DNA from 3 places in the Streptomyces sp. NPDC030838 genome. Region 1 is predicted to be linked to each of the others. Evidence: riboswitches for the same ligand, from Rfam matches in the RefSeq annotation. Region 1 holds a riboswitch; each other region holds the start of a gene.
The links. Region 1 has a riboswitch for cyclic di-AMP ahead of ACZ42A_RS27330 (M23 family metallopeptidase). Riboswitches for the same ligand answer to the same signal wherever they lie in the genome.

Region 1 (2,190 bases):
CGCCGGGTCACGACGAAGCCCTCCGCCTCCAGGGTGCGCAGGGCCTCCCGCACGGGGACGCGCGAGACGCCGTAGCGGCGGGCGAGCAGTTCCTCGGTGAGCCGGCTGCCGCGCTCGTAGACACCCGCGACGATGTCGTCCCGGATCGCCGTGCACACCGAATGCGCCGGAATACGCATGACCGACCTCCGCCTTAATCCCCGTGAAACGTCGACGATGGACGTGTGTTCAGCGACTCTATTGCAATGAGCCGGAATTTCCGATGGCGGGCCGGAATCCATGGATATTTTTTGGACAACGGGGCGGCCGAAACGCCGAAAGCCCCGGCTCGGGGCCGGGGCTTCGGGAAGTGCTGCGGCTGCGTCAGATGTTCACGCCGTGCGCGCGCAGGTACGCGACCGGGTCGATGTCCGAGCCGTACTCCTGGGTCGTACGGGCCTCGAAGTGCAGGTGCGGGCCGGTGACGTTGCCGGTGGCGCCGGACAGGCCGATCTGCTGGCCCGGGGTGACCGTCTGGCCCACGGAGACGCCGATGGAGGACAGGTGGCCGTACTGGGTGTACGTGCCGTCGTGCATCCGGATGACCACCTGGTTGCCGTACGCCCCGCCCCAGCCGGCCTCGACGACCGTGCCGGAGCCGACCGCCTGGACCGAGGTGCCGCTCGCGGCGTGGAAGTCGACACCGGTGTGGCTGCCGGAGGACCACAGGGCGCTGCCTGCCTGGTAGCCGGTGGAGACGTAGGAGCCGCTGATCGGCGACACGAAGGTGTTGAGGCGCTTGCGCTCGGCCTCGCGGGCGGCCCGCTCCTCCTCCGCGCGGGCCTTGCGGGCCTCCTCCTCGGCGCGCTTCTTCGCGGCCGCCTCGGCCTTCTTGACGGCGGCGGCGTGCTCGGCGGCCTGCTGCTGCGCGGCGGCCTGCGCGTCGATCTGGTCGGCGACCTCGTCGCCGATGCTGAGGACCGGCAGCAGGCCGGTCTGCTCGGCGGAGGTGTCGGCGGCGAGCGCCGGGCCCGCCAGGGTGCCGATGACGCCGGTGGTGGTGAGCGCCGCGACGCCCGCCGCGCGGGCGGTGGAGCGGTGCATCCGGCTGGGACGACGGTGCTTCCCGGTGGCGCGGGTGAACGCCATGGAGTGGCTGGTCCTTTCCTTCCTTCTCGCCTACCGGGTTAGCTGACGGGTTCGGAGCAGGAAGGTCTCCTACGGACCCCCTCGCGTGACGCGCGGGCGTCCGATTCACCCCAGGGACTACGTGGTTGGGTCCCCGGCTCCCCTGGCTCGCGCCGTACGGGGACTCGGCGATGACTGTCCGGTGCCGCGGGTGCGGCGCACTGCCTGACGGACAGCCCGGATGACGCTAAGGGGGCCGGCTTTCAAAGCCCAAACCAACGCGGGCTTTTGTAGCGCATCCCACAGGGCAGACAGGCAACCTCTCCCTCAATTCGGACATGAAGGGGCCCTGGTGACGCATCGGTCACCAGGGCCCCTCCGCGCGGGTGTGCCCGTACGGCTGTCTCTCGGCCGTCTACTCGGCGGCCACGACGGTGACTTCGCCGATGCCGAGGGCCTCCACGGGCTCCTTGATCTGCGCCGCGTCACCGACGAGGACGGTCACCAGACGGTCCACTGGGAAGGCGTTGACCACCGCGGCGGTGGCCTCGACCGTGCCGGTCGCGGCCAGCTGCCGGTACAGCGTCGCCTGGTAGTCGTCGGGCAGGTGCTGCTCGACCTGGTCGGCCAGGGTGCTCGCCACGGCCGCCGCCGTCTCGTACTTGAGCGGCGCCACGCCGACCAGGTTCTGCACGGCGACGTCCCGCTCGGCGTCGGTCAGGCCCTCCGCGGCGAGCGTGCGCAGCACCGTCCACAGGTCCTTCAGGGCGGGACCGGTGTTCGGGGTGTCCACGGAGCCGCTGATGGCGAGCATCGAGGCGCCCGTGCCGTCCGGGGCGGACCGCAGGACCTGGCCGAACGCCCGCACGCCGTAGGTGTAGCCCTTCTCCTCGCGCAGGACGCGGTCCAGGCGGGAGGTGAGGGTGCCGCCGAGGCAGTAGGTGCCGAGCACCTGGGCGGGCCACACGCGGTCGTGCCGGTCGGCGCCGACGCGGCCGATGAGCAGCTGCGTCTGGACCGCGCCGGGGCGGTCGACGATGACCACGCGCCCGGTGTCGTCGGCGGTCACCGGCGGCACCGGCC
Region 2 (2,190 bases), on a different contig from region 1:
GGCCCTCGGGCGGACCCCGCTCGTCCGGCTCCACTCCGAGTGCCTGACCGGCGACGTCTTCGGCTCCGCCCGCTGCGACTGCGGCCCGCAGCTGCGCGAGGCGGTCGAGCGGATCGCCGAGCGCGGCGGCGTTCTGCTGTACCTCCGGCAGGAGGGCCGCGGCATCGGGCTGTACAACAAGCTCGACGCGTACGCCCTCCAGGACCAGGGGCTCGACACCTACGAGGCCAACCTGGCCCTCGGCCTTCCCGAGGACGCCCGCGACTACACGGCCGCCGCCCAGATGCTCACCGCCCTCGGCGTCACCGAGCTGGACCTGCTCTCCAACAACCCGGACAAGGCCGAGCAGCTGCGCGCTCTGGGTGTCGGCGTCCGTGACCGTGTCCCGACCGGTGTCTTCACCACCGCCCACAACGTCCGCTACCTGCGCGCCAAGGTCCTTCAGACCCAGCACACCCTGCCGCTGGCCGACCTCACGGAACTCAGCGCCGGCTGATCGGCGAGGCGGAGACAAACCCTGGCGCGAAGCGTCCCGCGCATGGCGTACACTGGAATCACCGACGCGGGGTGGAGCAGCTCGGTAGCTCGCTGGGCTCATAACCCAGAGGTCGCAGGTTCAAATCCTGTCCCCGCTACTGAAGGCTCAGGGCCGGAATCCATGGAGATGGATTCCGGCCCTGAGTGCTTTTCCGTCCTCGAAGCGCATCTGTGCGCGGAGACGTCACGGGGAGTAAGTGGGCGACCCCACTCCGCATAACATCTGAGTCACCATCAAAAACCGGGACGCTGCTGAAGTGTTTCTGAGTGCGGGTCAACTCGCCCGATTTTCGCCGCTCATGAGGTGTACGTCCACCCGGGTGACCGTAATGATCAAGCGGAACCGCTTGGAAATCACCCCCCGGTTCTATTAACGTCCGATAACGCAGCGCGGTCGTCCCAGCCGTCACAAGAGGCGGCTCCGTGCGCACGCGCCGAATCCCGTAGGGAACCGGGGAACCACCACCTTGGGGTGAATCGGGCGTAAGGGGTCGGGTCCGCACGGCTGAAAGTCGTGTGCGGCACGGCTGATTTACGCGCGTAGGAGACCTTCCTGCTCCGAACCCGTCAGCTAACCCGGTAGGCGAGAAGGAAGGAAAGGAGTACGCCCACGTGGCGTCCAACCGGCCTGCCCCCGGGGCCCCGTTCGTGCCCGGCCAGCGCACCGCCGACCCCGCCGACACCTTCGTGTACGGCGATCAGCGCACCGACGAGGGCCCGTGGGAGGAGTGGAACCCCACCGCGGAATCCATTCGCCCCGTACGCGGCCGGCATCGTGTCACCAAGCAGCGCGGCGGCGGACTCGCCCGCAGCTCCACCGTCCTGGGCGTCGGTGTCATAGCCGCCGTCGGCGCGGGCGGCATGGCCACCGCGCAGACCGGCAAGCCGCCGGTGTCCATCTCGATGCCCGACCTGCCGAACGTCGGCTCGCTGATCTCCGACGACACCGACACCGCCGAGACCACCGCCACCCCGCTCAGCAGCCTCGGCGTCACCGCCACCGACACCGCGCAGGGCACCACCGACGCCGGCGAGGCGCTGCGCGCCCGCATCATGGCGCAGGCCGAGCAGCAGCAGGACCAGGCCGAGTCCAAGGCCGCCGCGGAGGCGCTGGCCGCCGCCGAGAAGGAGGCCGCGGAGGCCGCCGCCAAGGCGGAGAAGGAGGCCGAGGCCAAGGCCGCCGCCGCGAAGAAGGAGGCGGAGGAGGAGGCCCGCAGGAAGGCCGAGGCCGAGCGGCTGGCCGAGCTGGCCAAGCAGTTCACGCTGCCGACCTCCTCGTACACCATCACCTCCACCTACGGGCAGGCCGGCGCCCTGTGGTCCTCCGGCTACCACACCGGCCTGGACTTCGCCGCGCCCACCGGCACCCTCATCAAGGCGGTGCACTCCGGCACCATCACCGAGGCCGGCTGGGGCGGCGCGTACGGCTACCGGACCGTTCTCACCCTGAACGACGGCACCGAGATCCTCTACGCCCACCAGTCGTCGATCAACGTCAGCGTGGGCCAGAAGGTCAACACCGGGGACGTCATCGGGCGCGTGGGCGCGACCGGCAATGTGACCGGGGCGCATCTGCACCTGGAGGTGCACACCGGCGACGGCGGCGCGCTGGACCCGCTGAGCTGGCTGCGGAGCAAGGGCCTCACGCCCTGA
Region 3 (2,190 bases), on a different contig from region 1:
TCCCCGTCACGCTGGACGAGCCCCGCCCCGAGCGGCTGGTGGTGCGGGACGTGGCCACGGGCGAGTGGCGCCTGGAGGTCGACCCGCGCTGCGGCGGCACCCGTATGTACCCCGACGGGCTGGAGTTCACCGAGGACGCGCTGGAGACGTACACCATCCACGAGGACGACCCGCTCTCCGCGCGCACCCGCTCGGACTGGTCGATCCGGCTGCACCGGCCGGAGCTGGCCTGGGACACGACCGTGCGGACCCGCTCGGAGATCGGCTGTGACGCGGAGCACTTTCTGTCCGTCAACGAGGTGATGTGCACGGCGGGCGAAGAGGTGGTCTTCCACCGGACCTGGGAGAGGCGGATTCCACGCACCGCGGGCTGACGGGCAGTTGAGCACACCTTGGGACTATTGCCCGATTTGCCGCTCTTGCGCTCGCACGTGAGTTGACTCACGACCGCGCACCCACAGACTTCCCGCCACCTTCGGCGACATCCCCATGTTCTCTTGCCAGTTGACCCTTGGCGGTCGCAAAGGATCAAGTACCCCATACGCCCTGATCATGGTCAACGGGCGCGATATGTGAATCCGCTACTTGTTCCGGACACCGCCTCTCGCATAACTTCCCGGTCCGTCGGGCGGACGCCGAATCCTGCCACCGCCCGCACCACCGAACCTCGAACTCATTCGTATGGCAGGAGCGGGGGACCCAGGTAAGTCGCCGGTCCGGGCATAGCCCCGGGACGGCTTGGGGTGAAGCCGTGCGCTGTGGCGCGCGGCCGGGCACCTCCCCGCCCGAACCCGACAGCTCACCTCGCAGGCGACGGAGAGGACATTCGCCATGCCTGCAAAGGGTCTGCCCGCAAACAACCAGTCGGCCAAGGGCCGCCGCCGCGCCCGGCTCGCCCGCACGCTCGCCGTCGCCGGCACCGGTGCCGCCGTGCTCGCGCTGCCGCTGCTCGGCGCGACCACCGCCTCGGCGGCCACCCCGACCGCGACGACCGCCGCCACGGTGTACCCCAACAACCTCGACGGCTGGATCCGCCAGTCCCTGTCGATCATGGCCCAGCACGGCATCCCCGGCACCTACGACGGCATCCACCGCAACGTGATGCGCGAGTCCTCCGGCAACCCGCTGGCCATCAACCTCTGGGACTCCAACGCCGCCAAGGGCACCCCGTCCAAGGGCCTGCTCCAGGTCATCGACCCGACCTTCGCCGCGTACCACGTGCCCGGCACCAAGTACGACCCGTACGACCCGGTCGCGAACATCGTGGCGGCCTGCAACTACGCGGCCGACCGCTACGGCTCCATCGACAACGTCTTCGGCGCGTACTGAGCCACGGGCTCCATCCGAGCGCGGCTCCCTGCCTGAGCCGCGCTCACCGTTTCACCAAAAAGTCGTTCGAGGACGGCGGCGATGCCGTCGTCCTCGTTCGACAGGGTGATCTCGTCGGCCACCGCCTTGAGTTCGGGATGAGCGTTGGCCATGGCCACGCCGTATCCGGCCCAGTCGAACATGGGGATGTCGTTGGGCATGTCCCCGAAGGCGAGGGTCCCCTCCGGGCGCAGCCCCAGATGCTCGGCGGCCAGCGCCAGCCCGGTCGCCTTGGTGATGCCGCACGGCTGCAGCTCGACCGTGCCCGGCCCCGACATGGTGACGGTCGCGAGCGAGCCGACCACCGAACGGGCCACCGCCGCCAACTCGTCGTCGGACAGCGTGGGATGGCGCAGCAGCACCTTGCTGATGGGCTCGCCCCACAGGTCGTCGCGCCGCCCGACCCGCACCGCGGGCAGGGTGGGGTGCGGCATCCGGTAGCCCGGCTCGATCAGGGTCAGCCCGTCGACCCCGTCCTGGTCGACCGCCGCGTACACCTGCCCCACCTCGGCCTCGATCTTGCCGAGCGCGTGCTCCGCCAGCTCCCGGTCCAGGGTCACCGACCACAGCAGCCGGTCGGCGCCGACGTCGTACAGCTGCGCTCCCTGCCCGCACACCGCCAGGCCCGTGCCGCCCAGATCCTCCAGCAGCGGGCGCACCCGTGGTGCCGGCCGTCCGGTCACCACCAGGTGCCGGGCGCCGGCCGCCGCCACCCGAGCGAGCGCGGCGCGCGACCGGTCGGAGACCGTGTCGTCGCCGCGCAGCAAGGTGCCGTCGAGGTCGGTGGCGATGAGGGAGTACGCGGTGCGCGCGGCATATGCG

Region 2: linked by a shared signal. The riboswitch ahead of ACZ42A_RS13250 (M23 family metallopeptidase) and the one ahead of ACZ42A_RS27330 (M23 family metallopeptidase) in region 1 are both predicted to bind cyclic di-AMP.
Region 3: linked by a shared signal. The riboswitch ahead of ACZ42A_RS09890 (transglycosylase SLT domain-containing protein) and the one ahead of ACZ42A_RS27330 (M23 family metallopeptidase) in region 1 are both predicted to bind cyclic di-AMP.

What each region holds. Positions count from the first base shown of each region.
Region 1 covers NZ_JBVIED010000012.1:44,450-46,639, reverse strand. Annotated here, with positions in the region: gene ACZ42A_RS27335 (GntR family transcriptional regulator) at 1-179, opposite strand, end outside; gene ACZ42A_RS27330 (M23 family metallopeptidase) at 364-1,128, opposite strand; cyclic di-AMP (ydaO/yuaA leader) riboswitch at 1,142-1,308, opposite strand; gene ACZ42A_RS27325 (M16 family metallopeptidase) at 1,523-2,190, opposite strand, start outside.
Region 2 covers NZ_JBVIED010000004.1:18,095-20,284, reverse strand. Annotated here, with positions in the region: gene ACZ42A_RS13260 (GTP cyclohydrolase II) at 1-496, shown strand, start outside; tRNA gene ACZ42A_RS13255 (tRNA-Met) at 562-635, shown strand; cyclic di-AMP (ydaO/yuaA leader) riboswitch at 960-1,138, shown strand; gene ACZ42A_RS13250 (M23 family metallopeptidase) at 1,150-2,190, shown strand.
Region 3 covers NZ_JBVIED010000002.1:609,561-611,750, forward strand. Annotated here, with positions in the region: gene ACZ42A_RS09885 (CocE/NonD family hydrolase) at 1-374, shown strand, start outside; cyclic di-AMP (ydaO/yuaA leader) riboswitch at 649-828, shown strand; gene ACZ42A_RS09890 (transglycosylase SLT domain-containing protein) at 832-1,329, shown strand; gene ACZ42A_RS09895 (HAD family hydrolase) at 1,293-2,190, opposite strand, start outside.